4 regions of the Pseudomonas sp. TE3-3-F2023 genome follow, and region 1 is predicted to be linked to each of the others. Evidence: predicted binding sites of a transcription regulator. Region 1 holds the regulator's gene; each other region holds the start of a gene.
The links. Region 1 encodes FliA, which starts transcription of late flagellar genes. Its sites were predicted from a motif close to CTAAAGTTTNNNNNNNNNNNGCCGNTAA; they were not measured.
Positions count from the first base shown of each region.

Region 2: V3314_RS18290 (methyl-accepting chemotaxis protein) is a predicted target of FliA. The motif match lies at 1,526-1,553, and genes of this name have one in related genera.
Region 3: motA (flagellar motor stator protein MotA) is a predicted target of FliA. The motif match lies at 2,567-2,594, and genes of this name have one in related genera.
Region 4: V3314_RS17815 (methyl-accepting chemotaxis protein) is a predicted target of FliA. The motif match lies at 2,466-2,493, and genes of this name have one in related genera.

Region 1 is NZ_CP145113.1:4,877,461-4,881,578, reverse strand. Features, by position in the region: gene flhF (flagellar biosynthesis protein FlhF) at 1-574, shown strand, start outside; gene fleN (flagellar synthesis regulator FleN) at 668-1,501, shown strand; gene fliA (RNA polymerase sigma factor FliA) at 1,498-2,238, shown strand; gene V3314_RS22440 (chemotaxis response regulator CheY) at 2,342-2,716, shown strand; gene V3314_RS22435 (protein phosphatase CheZ) at 2,737-3,525, shown strand; gene V3314_RS22430 (chemotaxis protein CheA) at 3,538-4,118, shown strand, end outside.
Region 2 is NZ_CP145113.1:4,039,475-4,043,592, reverse strand. Features, by position in the region: gene V3314_RS18300 (DUF1835 domain-containing protein) at 1-769, opposite strand, end outside; gene V3314_RS18295 (tetratricopeptide repeat protein) at 959-1,357, opposite strand; gene V3314_RS18290 (methyl-accepting chemotaxis protein) at 1,613-3,238, shown strand; gene V3314_RS18285 (hypothetical protein) at 3,347-3,667, opposite strand; gene V3314_RS18280 (hypothetical protein) at 3,802-4,118, opposite strand, start outside.
Region 3 is NZ_CP145113.1:246,109-250,226, reverse strand. Features, by position in the region: gene asd (archaetidylserine decarboxylase) at 1-129, opposite strand, end outside; gene V3314_RS01160 (rhodanese-like domain-containing protein) at 139-948, opposite strand; gene V3314_RS01155 (HDOD domain-containing protein) at 993-2,528, opposite strand; gene motA (flagellar motor stator protein MotA) at 2,659-3,510, shown strand; gene motB (flagellar motor protein MotB) at 3,514-4,118, shown strand, end outside.
Region 4 is NZ_CP145113.1:3,945,430-3,949,547, reverse strand. Features, by position in the region: gene V3314_RS17820 (gluconate 2-dehydrogenase subunit 3 family protein) at 1-632, opposite strand, end outside; gene V3314_RS17815 (methyl-accepting chemotaxis protein) at 804-2,423, opposite strand; gene V3314_RS17810 (acetolactate synthase large subunit) at 2,618-4,118, shown strand, end outside.

The DNA of each region.
Region 1 (4,118 bases):
CGCGCAGAACCTGGCGCTGGTGAGCATGGACAGTTTCCGCATCGGTGCCCAGGAGCAGCTCAAGACTCTGGGTCGCATCCTCAACGTACCGGTGACCTACGTCGACCCGGGCCAGTCGCTGGCTGCGGCGCTGGAGCCGCTGCTGCGCAAGCGCGTGGTGCTGATCGATACCGCCGGCCTGCAGGCCAGCGACCCGGCCCTGCGCATGCAGCTGGACACCCTGGCCGGGCGTGGCATCGCCGCGAAGAACTACCTGGTGCTGGCCACTACCAGCCAGAAGCAGGTGCTGACTGCCGCCTACCACAGCTACAAGCGCTGCGGCCTGGCCGGTTGCATCCTGACCAAACTCGATGAAACGGCGAGCCTTGGCGACGTGCTGAGCCTTGCCATCAGTCATGAACTGCCGGTGGCCTACCTGACAGATGGGCCGCGCATTCCTGACGACGTGCACCTGCCTCGAGGGCACCAGTTGGTCTCCCGCGCGGTCAATGTGCAGCAACAGGACGAGCCCAGCGAAGAGGCCATGGCCGACATGTTCGCTGATCTCTATCACAACCCACGGCGAGCGGGTTGATGATGAAGCGTGTGCAAGGTAGCTATGCCAAAGGGTACGCAGAATTGCCCTACGTGTGGCCTGAGTCCCAGCGAGACAAGGTAAAGAACAGACATGGGTAGCATGCATCCCGTACAGGTGATCGCCGTGACCGGTGGCAAAGGTGGCGTCGGCAAGACTAACGTTTCAGTGAACCTGTCCCTGGCGCTGGCCGAGCTTGGCCGCAGGGTCATGCTGCTCGACGCCGACCTGGGCCTGGCCAATGTCGATGTGTTGCTGGGCCTTACCCCCAAGCGGACCCTGGCCGATGTCATCGAAGGGCGCTGCGAGCTGCGCGATGTGATGTTGCAGGGCCCCGGTGGCGTGCGCATCGTGCCGGCTGCCTCGGGCACGCAGAGCATGGTGCACCTGGCCCCGGCCCAGCATGCCGGGCTGATCCAGGCGTTCAGCGAAGTCGGCGACAACCTCGACGTGCTGGTGATCGACACTGCTGCCGGTATCGGTGATTCGGTGGTCAGCTTCGTCCGCGCCGCCCAGGAAGTGCTGCTGGTGGTATGCGACGAACCCACCTCGATCACCGATGCCTACGCCCTGATCAAGCTGCTCAACCGCGACTACGGCATGAACCGTTTCCGGGTGCTGGCCAACATGGCGCAGAGTCCGCAGGAGGGCCGCAACCTGTTCGCCAAACTGACCAAGGTCACCGACCGCTTCCTCGACGTTGCCCTGCAGTACGTGGGCGCCGTGCCGTATGACGAGTGCGTGCGCAAGGCCGTGCAGAAGCAGCGCGCCGTATACGAAGCCTTCCCACGCTCCAAATGCGCGCTGGCCTTCAAGGCGATTGCCCAGAAGGTCGACAGCTGGCCGCTGCCGGCCAACCCGCGCGGCCATCTGGAGTTCTTTGTCGAGCGCCTGGTGCAGCCCACCAGCGCGGGACCTGTGCTATGAACGCCAGCGGTTTCAAGATGTACAGCCGGGCGTCGAAAGACGCCCAGTACGAGCTGATCGAGCGCTACGCCCCGCTGGTCAAGCGCATCGCCTACCACCTGCTGGCGCGGCTGCCAGCCAATGTGCAGGTCGAGGACCTGATCCAGGCCGGCATGATCGGCCTGCTGGAAGTGGCCAACAAGTACGACGCCAGCAAGGGCGCCAGCTTCGAAACCTACGCCGGCATTCGCATTCGCGGGGCCATGCTCGATGAAGTGCGCAAGGGCGATTGGGCACCGCGTTCGGTGCACCGCAACACCCGCATGGTCAGCGACGCGATGCGTGCGGTTGAAGCCCGAACCGGTCGTGACGCTAAAGATCATGAAGTTGCTGCCGAACTCCAATTGAGTCTCGATGATTACTACGGGATCTTGAACGATACCCTGGGCAGCCGCCTGTTCAGCTTCGACGACCTGCTGCAGGACGGCGAGCACGAAGGGCTGCATGAGGATGGCGCCAGTGGCCAGGTGGAACCTGCGCGTGGCCTGGAGGACGAGCGCTTCCAGGCTGCCCTGACCGAGGCCATCGCCAACCTGCCGGAGCGTGAGCGCCTGGTGCTGGCGCTGTACTACGACGAAGAGCTGAACCTCAAGGAAATTGGTGAGGTGCTGGGGGTCAGCGAGTCGCGGGTCAGCCAGTTGCACAGCCAGTGTGCCGCGCGCCTGCGCAGCCGCCTGGGGGAATGGCGGGCGCGTTGAGCCCGCTGTCGTTGCAGTCGTTTTCTACGTTGTACCGAATTGTGAATGCGCGCTCGGGGCCGAGCGCGTTTGAGACTGCTTGGAGGTCTACTTGAACAAAGACATGAAAATCCTCATCGTTGACGACTTTTCGACGATGCGGCGGATCATCAAGAACCTGTTGCGTGACCTGGGCTTCACCAACACCGAAGAAGCCGATGACGGCACCACGGCGCTGCCGATGCTGGAGAACGGCCACTATGACTTCCTGGTGACCGACTGGAACATGCCCGGCATGTCCGGTATCGACCTGCTGCGCAAGGTGCGTGCCCACGATCGCCTGAAAACCATGCCGGTGCTGATGGTGACCGCCGAAGCCAAGCGCGACCAGATCATCGAAGCGGCCCAGGCCGGCGTCAATGGCTACGTTGTGAAGCCGTTCACCGCCCAGGTGCTCAAAGAAAAGATCGAGAAGATCTTCGAACGCGTCAACGGCTGAGTCACGTCAGGGGGCGCGCCATGGATTCATCACAAACGTCTTTGGGCGAGTTCGAATCGACCCTGAAGAAGCATGCCCAGGAGCTGGTCGAAAGCCTGGAGCGTGGCCGTTTCGGCGAGGCGGTGCAGCTGATTCACGAGCTGAACCAGACCCGTGACCGCGGCCTGTACCAGGAAGTCGGCAAGCTGACCCGCGAGCTGCACAGTGCCATAGTCAGTTTCCAGATCGACCCGACCATGCCGCAGGCCGAGGAGGTGTCGCAGATAACCGACGCCACCGAGCGCCTGTCTTACGTGGTCAGGCTCACCGAGGGCGCGGCCAACCGCACCATGGACCTGGTCGAGGAAAGCACCCCGGTGCTCAACGACCTGGCCAGCGAGGCCGAGGCCCTGAGCACCGACTGGCAGCGTTTCATGCGCCGCGAAGTGGCTGCGCCGGAGTTCCGAGACCTGGTCAAGCGCGTCGACAGTTTCCTGACGCTCAGCGCCGAAGGTAACCGCAAGGTCGCCGGCCACCTCAACGACATTCTGCTGGCCCAGGACTATCAGGACCTGACCGGCCAGGTGATCAAGCGCGTCACCACCCTGGTCACCGAGGTGGAAAGCAACCTGCTCAAACTGGTGTTGATGGCCAGCCAGGTCGACCGCTTTGCGGGCATCCAGCATGACCACGATCAACTGCGCGCAGAAAAAGATCGAGAAAAACATCCGACTCGGGGTGAAGGTCCGCAGATTCATGCCGATAAGCGTGAAGATGTCGTGTCCGGTCAGGACGATGTCGATGATCTGCTGTCCAGCCTGGGTTTTTAAGGAGCACGTTTGATGAGCTTCGGCGCCGATGAAGAAATCCTCCAGGATTTCCTGGTAGAAGCCGGCGAAATTCTTGAGCAACTGTCCGAGCAACTGGTCGAGCTGGAAAGCCGGCCCGACGATGCCGACCTGCTCAATGCGATCTTTCGCGGTTTCCACACTGTAAAAGGGGGCGCCGGCTTCCTTCAGCTGAACGAGCTGGTGGAGTGCTGCCATATCGCCGAGAACGTGTTCGACGTCCTGCGCAAAGGTGAGCGCCGGGTCGACGCGGAACTGATGGATGTGGTGCTCGAGGCACTGGACACGGTCAACAGCATGTTTGGCCAGGTGCGCGAGCGCGCCGAAGTGACCCCGGCTACCCCCGAGCTGCTGGCCGCGCTGTCGCGCCTGGCCGAGCCGGGCGGCGCAGAAGCCGTCGAGGCGCCTGCCGCTGCGGCACCGGAGCCGGTTGCCGAAGCGCCGGTGGAAGAGCAGGACATCACCGACAGCGAGTTCGAACAACTGCTCGATTCGCTCGATGCGGTCAAGGCACAAGCTGCGGCCGACGAGCAGATGCAGGGCGAGACCGTCAGCGGCGCAGGTGACGAAATCAG
Region 2 (4,118 bases), 840 kb from region 1:
CGGTATAGGCCGCCCATGTCTGCCGGGCCAGGGCCAGCACGTCCTCACCCAGCGCGCGACGTTGTGGCCATAGCCAGGCGAGCAGGTCCGGGGCCAGCTGGCCGATACCAATGAAGCGCTCGACGCCAGGTACTTGGGTGATTTCGATCAGCTCCAAGCGGCGCGGCAGGCTGGGCAGGCTGGCGAGTACGCGGATCAGGAACAGCTGGTCGTAAGCGTCACCCTCGCACCACAGCACGATCTTGCTGTCGCTGTTCAATCCGGCCAGGGCGGTGCGTTGCGCCGCTAGGCGTTGCTCGACGTCCTGGATGCTCAGGTTGAACGCCTGCTGTATGTAAGCGGCCCGAACCTGCCAATACTGTTCCTCGGGCAGTGCGCAGACGGGCCCCATGACCATGGGGTCGTCGAACATCTGGAACGCACCGGCAAAACCGGCCGTGCGCAAGCTGTGGGCGATGTCGTTGCCGCAGCGCCAATGCTGCACGGCTGCTTCGTCATCGGCGGTAAAGCCAGGGTGGCGTGCCGCGAAAGCGACGGCATCGGCATGGGCCTTGAGCTTGGGCCAGCTGGCAAAGCCGGCCTGGCGGGCCACCAGCCATTGGGTATCGGCAAGCCGGTAGTCAGGGCCGGACAGGCCGAGCGCGCGCAGCTGCTCGCCGGTGTCGTCGGCCTCGTCGTTTTTCAGGGCGGTGAGCAAGCGTTTGGCACGTTTGCGCAAGGCGGGCAGGTCGAGCAGGCCATGGTGGCGGGATGCATTGGTGGCGGGCATGCCAACTCCTTTGGGGCTCGGTCCGCCGACAAGCCGGGAGCTGGTATGGAAATATGATGACGCATGGCTCGGGAAACCCCTTGGCGCGGACCGCAGGCGCAGCCAGCGCCCTGGCGCCGACTTTACCGGGTAATGCGCGTGGGTGCAAAGCAGGTCGATGGTGGCCTGACGCGCAGCGTCTGATCACCGTCAGTGTGCAGCCGTCGGCAGCATGCCGGAGCCTTGGGCCTTGTGCGCGGCTTCTATCAACTGCAGGTTGCGGCTGCGCAGGGCGTGATTGTTGCCAACCCGCAGGTTGGAGCGCAGCGCCAGCGTTTCGGCCTGTTCATACTGCCCTTGCTGCAGGCGCAAAACGCCAAGGTAGTGCAGCGTTGCCGGGTTGTTCGGCTGAATGTGCAGCGCGCGCTCCAGGGTGGCCGCCGCCTTGTCCAGTTGGCCGTCGGCATACTGTTGCGAGGCGGTTTCGATCAGCACGGTCGAGGCATTGTTGCTGCGTGCGGGCGCGTAGCGTTCACCAGCCAATGCGCCCTGTGCCGTGATTGTGCTGAACAACAGGAGCAAGGTCGACAGAACAGGTGTGCTGGGCATCGGCGGCAGACTCGGCAGGGCTTGGGCAAGCCCTTGGCTTGAGGGCGAGGGGATGTTATCGACCGAGTCCGAGCGTTGAAGTTCCCGCCTGGTCGATTTGTTGCCTGTAGCCCGGTCTTTGCCTCGACAACATCTGTTCGGTTACCGCCCAAAACCGCACTCCGGCGCCTCAAGCCTGGGGCAGTACCTCCGATAGCAGCACACCCACCGTCGAATCATCGACCAGAAGTGGTGCCAACAAGGAGTACTGCCCGCATGCTTGCCAACCTGAAGATCCGCACCGGAATGTTCTGGGTGCTGTCGCTGTTCAGCGTGACCCTGCTTTTTTCCACCGTCAGTGCCTGGCGGGCTGCAGTGGGTAGCGACCAGCAGATCACCGAACTGGACCAGACCGCGCACCAGTCGGACCGGTTGAACAATGCGTTGCTGATGGCGATTCGCGCCAGCGCCAATGTATCTTCAGGCTTCATCGAGCAGCTGGGTGGCCATGAGGAAAGTGCCAGCAAGCGCATGGCGATGTCGGTCGAGCTGAACGACAAGAGCCAGAAGCTGGTGGACGAGTTTGTCGAAAACGCCCGCGAGCCTGGGCTGCACGCACTGGCAACCGCCCTGCAGGCCACCTATGGAGAGTATGCCAAGGCGGTCGCGGGGCAGCGTGAGGCAACCCGTCAACGTTCGCTCGAGCAGTATTTCAAGGTCAATACCGACGCCGGTAACGCCATGGGCCGGCTGCAGGCTTTGCGCCAGCAACTGGTAGGGGCATTGAGTGAGCGCGGTCAGCAGATCATGCTGGAATCCGAGCGGCGCCTGGCGCGCGCGCAATTGCTGAGCCTGGGGCTGTTGGGCGTGACGCTGTTGTTGGCGGTGCTGTGCTGGGCCTTTGTTGCCCAGCGCGTGCTGCACCCGCTGCGCGAAGCAGGGCGGCACTTCCAGCGCATTGCCGGTGGCGACCTGAGCGTGCCGGTGCAGGGGCAGGGCGGTAACGAGATCGGCCAGCTGTTCCATGAACTTGAACGCATGCAGCAGAGCCAGCGCGACACCCTGGGGCAGATCAGCAGCTGTGCCAGGCAACTGGACGCAGCTGCCGCGGCGCTGAATACCGTCACCGAGGAAAGTGCCAACAACCTGCGCCAGCAGGGCCAGGAGCTTGAGCAGGCCGCCACCGCCGTCACCGAAATGACCACGGCCGTGGAGGAGGTCGCGCGCAATGCCATCACCACCTCGCAGACCACCAGCGAATCCAACCAGCTGGCAGCGCAAAGCCGGCGGCAAGTCAGCGACAACATCGACGGCACCGAGGCCATGACTCGGGAAATCCAGGCCAGCAGCGCTCATCTGGAGCAACTGGTCGGGCAGGTGCGGGATATCGGCAAGGTGCTGGAAGTGATTCGCTCGGTGTCCGAGCAAACCAACCTTCTGGCGCTCAATGCCGCCATCGAGGCCGCCCGTGCGGGCGAAGCCGGGCGCGGCTTTGCGGTGGTGGCCGATGAAGTGCGTACGTTGGCGTACCGCACGCAACAGTCGACCCAGGAAATCGAGCAGATGATCGGGCGCGTGCAGGCGGGTACCGAAGCGGCCGTGGCCTCGATGCAGGCCAGTACCAGCCGCGCCCAGTCGACACTGGACGTGACCCTGGCTTCGGGGCAGGTGCTGGAGGGTATCTACAGTGCGATCGGCGAGATCAACGAGCGTAACCTGGTGATTGCCAGCGCAGCCGAAGAGCAGGCCCAGGTGGCGCGAGAGGTGGACCGCAACCTGCTGAACATTCGCGAGCTGTCGACATCCTCGGCAGCGGGGGCGCAGCAGACCAGTGAGGCGAGCAAGGCGTTGTCGGGGTTGGTGGGGGAGATGACGGCGTTGGTAGGGCGGTTCAGGGTCTGAGGTCTGGCGGGCACCAGACTGCAGGCGCGGGCGAGCCCCCGAACACCGGCGCAGCCGGTGCCATCAACCGCACCGCCCGGTTCGCGGGCACGCCATGTGCGCTTTCAGTTATCGATCATGCTTCGAAGAGGAGCGCCCGGCCTTGTTGTGTTCCTTGGAATGGGCAATACCGGACCGGGTAGTGCCACGGCCGTTGTCATCATTGCGCAGGCTGCCATAGTGATTGCCGCTCTCGCCATGGTTGCGGGTGGCCTTGCCGGCATGATCACTCTCGTAGCCGGCGCCATTACCATTGAACCCACCTTTGCCGCCGCCATTGCCATTACCTTTGGCATATGCGGAACCAATCGGCGAGACATCGGCAGGCAACAATGCAGTTGCGCCGAGCGCCAGGGCACAAGTAAAGACGGCTACCAGGGTTTTTTTCATGTTTGTTTCGCCTCCAGAAGGCGCAGGGGGAGCTTGAGTGCGGATACGACATAAGGTTGCCTTTTAAGTTCCGCGGTGCGCAGCCGTTCGACGAAGCGGCTGCCAGGCCCATTCAGTACCTGGCAGCCTTCAGTTCATCGATCATTCTTGGAGGAGTTTTGTACCGCGCCGCTCAGCCCCTTGGCATTATGATCACCGGGCGTAGTCCCCGAGATAGCGGTAGATTTCGTCAAGCCGCGAGTATCCTTGGACTGGGCAATACCTGAGGTGGTAGTCCCATGGCCGTTGTCCTGGTTACGTGAGCTTCCATAATGATTGCCGCTCACACCATGATCGCGCGTAGCCTTGCCGGCGTGATCACCCGCGAGGCCCGCACCATTGCCAGTGCCATTGTGCCCACCCATGCCGGCGCCATGTCCACCGCCATTGCCGCCGCCGTGGCCACCACCAC
Region 3 (4,118 bases), 1.1 Mb from region 1:
CTTGGCGAACCAGGCGGTGAAGGCGTTCTTGAACCAGCGCACGCGGCACTCGGCGATGCAGCCGGCCAGCCGCGACAGCAGGTGGTGCGGCAGCAGGTATTGGCTGATGATGAACAAACGGGATTTCATTCAGGTTCCTTAGACTTCTACAGGCGTGTCCGGGTGGTTGCCCCATTCGCTCCACGAGCCGGCGTAGGCCTTGACGCGCGGGTAGCCTAGGGCCTTGGCCACCAGGTAGGTGAAACCGGAGCGGCGGTGGGTCTGGCAGTGGGTGATCACCTCCTTGTCGGGGGTGATACCCAGCTTCTGCAGAACTTCGGCGATGTCCTTGCGGATGCGCAGGTGGTCGTTGAGATCCATGCCGGCGGTCCATTCGAAGTTGATCGCGCCGGGGATGTGGCCGCCCTTGGCTGCCAGTACTTTCTCACCGCTGAATTCCTGCGGTCCACGGGCGTCCCAGATGACCAGATCGTCGGCGCCCAGGCGGCTTTGCAGGTACTCGCGGGTGGCGGTTGGCGAACTGTCGATGCGCAGGTGCACCGGCGTGTTGCCGCTGGCGGGCACTTCTGTGGAGAGCTTGTCGGCGGGCCAGGCCTGGATGCCGCCATTGAGGTAGTGGTAACGCTTGTGGCCGATCACGTCGAGCAGCCAGATGAAACGCCCGGCCCAGCCGCCGCCCTCATCGTCATACACCACATACACGGCATCGTCGCGGTGGCCGAGTTCGCTGAACAGTTTTTCCAGCTCACCCAGGGCCGGCAGCAGGCCGGGTGCGGGGGGCTGGCCGAGCTGGGTACGCTTGCCTTCGACAAAGCGTGCGCCGGGAATATGCCCGCTGACATAGCGGTTGGCGCTGCTCAGGTCGACCAGGATCAGCTGTGGCGAATCCAGGCGCGGTAGCAGGTCCGCGGCTTCGATCACCAGGGGCAGGCCTGAAAAGTCAGTCATCCACGGTCTCCAGTGTGGAAAGAGGGGCGATTGTAGCGCAAGGCTCAGGCCTTGCGGTTGGCAAACACCGACAGCGCCCGTTCAGTGCACTGTGCGGTCTTGCCGAAGGCTTGAACGCTGACATCGGCCAGCGGCCGGCAGCCCTGGTCAGCCACCATCAGCATCAGTACCTGGTCCGCCACCGCCAGCGAGCGCAGCAGCACGTGCTCGCTGCGGAACAAGGCGCGCAGCGGGGCCGGCAGCAGGGCCGAGAACTGGCTGTGGTTTTCCGGGGTAATACGTAATTGACCGGCCTTTGCCAGCAGCTTTTGCAGCAGTTTGTTCTGCGCCACCGGCAGTACCAGCGCCCCGGCTTCCTTGGGCAGGCCGGCCATCTGCTGCACGCGCAGCTGGTCGTTTGCCTTGTCCAGGCTCAGCAGCAGGATCCTCTGCATGCCAGAGACCAGAAGGGCCTCGATAACATGGGTGGCCAGGTGCACGCTGTTGGTGAACGGGCTGGGCTGGGCCAGAAGGTCCTGGCACAGCTTGCGCCAGCGCGCCAATTCGTCGCTGGTGGGCGGTGGCGGAGCCAGCATGTCGGGGTGCGGGCGGCGCTGGTGCCAGGGCCAGATCAGCGCTTCGGCTGGGTGGAACAGGGCATGCTGGGCATGACGGCGGGCGCTGGCCGCAGCCTGCTGGTGCACTTGCTGTTGCACGTCGTCCAGCGAGGTCTGCAGGTACAGGGCGGTCAACAGTTGCCAGCGCAACAGGTGCGGGTTATCCCAGCCCACTTGTGCCGCCAGGGCCAGGTTGTTGGCCAGCAGCACGGTGTTGGCCGGCTGGTTGAACCAGCGGCGCAGGCCAGGCTCGGCGTCTAGGCGGTGTTGCTGGCTTAGCAGGTCCGGGTCGCGGGCAATACTGAGCACCTGGGCCAGTTGTTCGCGCTCTTCCAGCAGCAGGCGGTAACCCTGGGTCACCCATTGTGGCAGGCGCCAGTACTCCGCCATGGTCTGGCACAGTTCCATGATGCGCACGCCAAACAGTTCTTCCTCGACATGGGCGGCGTCTTCACCCTTGTGGATAACCCGCAGCTCCCAGGTATCGAGCAGCTTGGGGTAGGCCAACGCCAGCGGCCAGAGTGGCGACAGGAACAACAGGCTGCCCCAGTGGATTTCCTGCCACAGCCGTGCCAGACGGCTGGCGAACAGGCCGCTGGCCTGCTGCGAGGCGTGCTGGCTGATCAGCTGAAACTGGCACAGTACCGGTGGGATTTCTTCTACGGGCACCGCTGGCAGGCGTTTGAGCAGCTGTTCGCTACGCTCGAGGCCCAGGCGGTTGAGGGCGACTTCCAGGCTTTCGGCGGGCTCTGCCAGGCTGGCATTGGTGGGATGATTGGCTTCGCGCATCACCGACAGCACCAGTGCCGGGCTATCCTGCATCAGTTCGGCGATATCCCGCAGCGAGCGGCGGTTATCGTGGATGGCGGCCATGACCCGGTCGTAGCTATGCTTCGGCACGGGGATGCGAACACTCTCGAGCAGCTTTACCCAGGCCTCTAGCGTACGTGGAGCCTGAGCGGGCACCTTGGTTTCAATTGGCATTTTGACATCAGTCCGAACTGGCTTTTCGCATTGAGTGGCTATAGTCTGGCGCAGTTCTGCCGATAAGTAGAAGAAGAGTTTTAAAGCTCCCGTCTCTTCCCCTGACCACGACAGCAAGTGCTTTGAACCTATGGCTAAAATTATCGGCATCATCGTCGTATTCGCGAGCGTGCTCGGCGGATACGTGCTTTCCCACGGCAAGATCGCGGCGCTGATCCAGCCGTTCGAAGTACTGATCATCGGCGGTGCGGCCTTTGGTGCATTCCTGCAGGCCAACCCCGGCCACATGACCATGCACGTCATCAAGAAGTCGATGAAGATGTTCGGCTCGCGCTTCACTCATGCCTTCTACCTGGAAGTGCTGGGCCTGGTGTACGAAATCCTCAACAAGAGCCGGCGCGAAGGCATGATGGCCATCGAGGCCGACATCGAGGATGCCGCCGCCAGCCCGATCTTCGCCAAGTATCCGACGGTGCTTGCCGATGAGCGCATGACCGCGTTCGTCTGCGACTACCTGCGCATCATGTCCACCGGCAACATGGCCCCGCACGAACTCGAAGGCCTGTTCGACATGGAACTGCTGAGCATGAAGGAAGAACTGGAGCACCCGTCCCATGCGGTGACCGGCATCGCCGACGGCATGCCCGGCTTCGGTATCGTTGCGGCCGTACTGGGGATCGTGGTGACCATGGCCTCGCTCGGCGATGGTGACCAGGCCTCCATCGGCCTTCATGTGGGTGCGGCACTGGTGGGTACCTTCTTCGGTATTCTGGCGGCCTACGGCTTCTTCGGCCCATTGGCCAAGTGCCTGGAGCACGATGCCAAGGAAGAGCTGAACCTCTACGAATCGATCAAGGCTTCGCTGGTGGCCTCGGCCTCGGGCATGCCGCCTTCGCTGGCGGTCGAGTTCGGGCGCAAGGTGCTGTATCCCAAGCACCGCCCAAGCTTCGCCGAACTGGAACAAGCGGTTCGCGGTCGCTGAGTCATGGAGAACAATCAGCCCATCATCGTCAAGCGCGTCAAGCGCTTTGGCGGCGGCCACCACGGCGGCGCCTGGAAAATCGCCTTCGCCGACTTCGCCACGGCGATGATGGCGTTCTTCCTGGTGCTGTGGCTGTTGTCCACAGCCACCCCGGAACAGAAGATTGCCATTGCCGGCTACTTCAAGGACCCGATCGGTTTCTCGGAAAGCGGAACGCCCTACGTCATCGACCTGGGGGGCTCGCCTCAGCTGGCTCCGGAGAAGACCATCAACCCCGAAGCCAAGTCGGAACCGACGCCTGATACCAGCATCCAGCTGGACAAGGACCAGGTAGAGACCATGGCCGAGCAGGTCGAGCGTGAGCGCCTGGAGTTGCTGCTGCAGGAACTGCAGAACAAGGTGGAAGAGAACCCGCAGCTGCAGAAGTTCAAGGACCAGATCCTGTTCGAGATCACCCAGGACGGCCTGCGCATCCAGATCATGGACGCCGAGAACCGGCCGATGTTCGACATTGGCAGTGCGCGCCTGCAGCCGTACTTCGAGGACATCCTGCTGGCCATGGCCGACACCATCAAGGCGGTGCCGAACAAGATCAGCATCAGTGGCCA
Region 4 (4,118 bases), 930 kb from region 1:
GTCCACGCCGCCATTTGCTTGTTGCCGCCGTAAAGCGGGTCGGCGAAATAACCTTCCTTGACGTTTTTCAGCAGCAGGGCGAAGAAGGTAGCGGCCGGTACGCGTGCCAGTTCCAGCTTGCCGCTCTCCAGCTGTTTGAACACCTGGGTCTGCACGCTCTCGTCCAGTTTCGCGAAATGCTTGCCGAACTGCTCGAGGCAAGCGGCGTCGAGGTCGGCAATTCCCAGGCGGTACAGCTCGCGGGGTACCAGTTTCATCTGGTAACCCAGTTCGGCGGGCTGGTCGGTGATGAATGGCGCCTGCATGTACCACAGGCGGCCGTGCGCGTAAGGCGTTTCCATCTGGCGGTCGAGAAACTCAGGCACACCGGCGGTCACTGCGCCGGGGCCTTCGTCGTCCTCGGGAATGAGCACGGCGCAGGCCGCGTTCACGAACAACCACTCGCTGTCGGTGAAGTACGTTGGATGGTAGGGCTCGGCAGGCCCGCTTGGCGTGGGGGCGACAGCGGTGCTGGCATGCGTCGAATTCGAATCGATGGCCTCATAGGCTGCATAGCCCACCAGGCTGACCGCTGGAATGAGGATGGCACTACGACGCAGAAATTCGCGCCGTGAGTTGGGTGTGTCGGACATCAGGTGCTCGCTCGGTTCAGGAACAGTCTCGGTTTCGGTCCTGGCCACCATTGTTCTGTTTTTATCGGGGGGGAGTGACCGGCCATGGGCGCGCGGCATTATGCCTCGCAATGCGCAAAAATAGAATTGCGTTGCGAAATAATGATTTTCGACTGTGTCAATTACGTGGGGTCAAGTCCGGAACCGCGTGACCAGAGCATTGAGCTGAGTGCCCAGCTGTTCCAGGGCCTGGCTCGCTGAAGCGGTCTGGTTCGCTTGGCTGGTCGACACCGCAGACAAGTCGCGGATGTTGATCAGGTTGCGGTCCACTTCGCGGGCCACCTGGGCTTGCTCCTCGGCGGCGCTGGCAATGACCAGGTTCTGTTCGTTGATGCGGGTGATGTGCGCCATGATCTGTGCCAGGGCCTGCCCCGCCTCGTGTGCGGCCTGCAGGGTATGCCTGGCGCGGGCGCGGTTGTCGTTCATTGCAGTTACTGCCTGGCTGGACTCGGTACTTATCGCGCTGACCATGCTCTCGATTTCCAGGGTGGATTGCTGGGTGCGATGGGCCAGCGCGCGCACTTCATCGGCGACCACGGCGAAGCCGCGCCCGGCCTCGCCTGCGCGTGCGGCTTCGATGGCGGCATTGAGCGCAAGCAGGTTGGTCTGCTCGGCAATGCTACGGATCACATCCAGCACCTTGGCGATGTCCGCCACGCTGGTGGCGAGGCTGTCCACTTGCTGAGCGCTCTGCTGAATGTCGAGGCTCATCTGCTCGATGGCTGCTACGGTTTCTCCCACCCGGGCATTGCCGGCCTCGCTCGCGGCTTTCGATTGCTCCGATGCCTGCGAAGTGTTCACCGCGGTACGGGCCACTTCGTCCACTGCCGCAGAGAGTTCGGTCACCGCAGACGCTGCCTGCTCGATCTCGTTGGCCTGCATCTGCAGGTTCTCGTTCGATTCGACCGTGACCGCGCTCAATTGCGTAGAGGAGGCTGCAATCACTGAGGCTGATTGCACGATCTGGTCAATCGCTGCGCGCAAGTTCGCCTGCATTTGCTGCAGCGCGCCGAACAGCCGCGTGACTTCATCGTGGCCTTCATTTTCCATGGGTTGGGTGAGGTCCCCCGAGGCGATGACTTCGGCGCTCGATGCTGCCCTGTTGATCGGCAGGATGATACTGCGGCTGACCAGCCAGGCCACACCGATGGTGATCAATGCAGCCACGGCCATCAGCGCGGCCACGCTGGCCCGGGAGTTGGAGTAGGTGCTGCTGGCGCTGGAGAAGGCCTGGTTGATGTTGCGCTGGTTGAGATCGCTCAGGGCGTACAGGCGGGGGAAGGATTGCTCGGAATTTTCCCGTAGAGGTCCGTTGAGCAGGCTCACCATTTCGCTCTCCCGGCCTTGTTTGGCCAAGCCGATCAGCTCGCGAATACCGGGTGCGGTGGCGTTGAGGTAAGGCTCGACCTCCTTGTACAGCGCACGTTCATTAGGGTCTGCCAGCTTTGCCAGGTATTGCGCTTGGGCCTTGGCGAGCTTGTCGAGTTGTAATTCCAGGCGCCGGCTGCTGTCAGCGCGCATGGTGTCGGTGGGGTAGAACGCCAGCTTCAAGGAGTTGACGCGGATACCCAGTACGGCTTCACGCATGTTGCCAAGCGCGTTAGCGGTCGGCGTGCTGATCGTTTCGATGGTGCGGTTGATCTGGTCGACGCGGGACATCTGAATGAGTGCAAACACTCCAACGATGATGATGATCGAGGCGATCAGGCCGAAAGCGAGCGTCGAGCGCATCGCGATTGAGAGATTTCGCATGTCTTTCCTCTGGGCGGCGAAATGGGAAGTGATGGCGAAATGCTTTCGGCCGTTCAGCGAGAAAACTTGAGAAAAAATAGAACGCCATTGCAATAAATTGGTTTGCAGTGCACTGTGTGGCCCGCGTTTCGAGCGCTCGAACGCCTGCCATGCAGGGCGTTCGCATCCCGATGACCGTAGGTGAGATAAGAAAGATGGCCAAAGCCGCCGATGTTGTTGTGCAATGCCTGGAAAACGAAGGTGTCGAGTATGTGTTCGGCATTCCTGGTGAGGAAAACCTGGACCTGCTGGAGTCCCTGCGCAAGTCGAAGATCAAGCTGGTACTGACCCGACACGAGCAGTCCGCAGGTTTCATGGCTGCCACCTATGGCCGCCTGACCGGCAAGACCGGCGTCAGCCTGTCGACCCTCGGCCCTGGCGCCACCAACCTGGTCACCGCCAGCGCCTACGCCTACCTGGGCGGCATGCCGATGATGATGATCACCGGCCAGAAGCCTATCAAGAAGTCCAAGCAGGGCCGTTTCCAGATCATCGACGTGTGCGGCATGATGGCCCCCATCACCAAGTACACCCACCAGTTCGCTTCCGCCGACAACATCCCGTCGCGCATGCGCGAAGCCTTCCGCCTGGCCGAAGAAGAAAAGCCGGGTGCCGTGCACCTGGAGCTGCCAGAAGACATCGCCGCCGAGCAGACCGACGCACTGCCTATCCCGCCAAGCCTGCACCGCCGCCCGCTGGCCGAGCACGTGGCCATCGAAGCCGCCATCGAGAAACTGCGTACTGCACGCAGCCCGATCCTGGTGATCGGCGCCGGTGCCAACCGCAAGATGACCGCCAAGGTCCTCAAGCAGCTGATTGACCAGACCGGCATCCCGTTCGTCACCACTCAGCTGGGCAAGGGTGTGGTCGACGAGCGCAGCCCGCGTTTCCTGGGTAACGCAGCGCTGTCGTCCGGTGACTTCGTGCACCGCGCCATCGAAGCCGCCGACCTGATCATCAACATCGGCCACGACGTGATCGAGAAGCCGCCATTCTTCATGGTCCGTGGCGGCACCGAAGTCATTCACATCAGCTTCCGCTCCGCCGAAGTCGATGCCGTGTACTTCCCGCAAGTTGAAGTGATCGGCGACATTGCCAACGCCGTCTGGCAAATCGCTGAAGGACTGGGCGACACCTCGCACTGGGACTTCACCCGCCTGATGGCCATCCGTGAAGCCAACGAAGCGCAGATCGCCGAAGGTGCCGATGACGACCGTTTCCCGGTCTACCCGCAGCGCATGGTCGCCGACATCCGTCGCGTACTGCCGTCCGAAGGCATCGTTGCCCTGGACAACGGCATCTACAAGATCTGGTTCGCCCGCAACTACAAGGCGCACAAGCCGAACACCGTGCTGCTGGACAACGCCCTGGCGACCATGGGCGCCGGCCTGCCATCGGCCATGGCGGCGCACCTGGTGCACCCGGACCGCCCGGTTATTTCGGTTTGCGGCGACGGTGGCTTCATGATGAACAGCCAGGAGCTGGAAACGGCTGTGCGCCTGGGCATGCACATCACCGTGGTGATCCTGCGTGACGACGGCTACGGCATGATCCGCTGGAAGCAGGCCAACATGGGCTTCACCGATTTCGGCCTGGACTACGGCAACCCGGACTTCGTCAAATACGCAGAAGCCTACGGCGCCAACGGTTATCGCG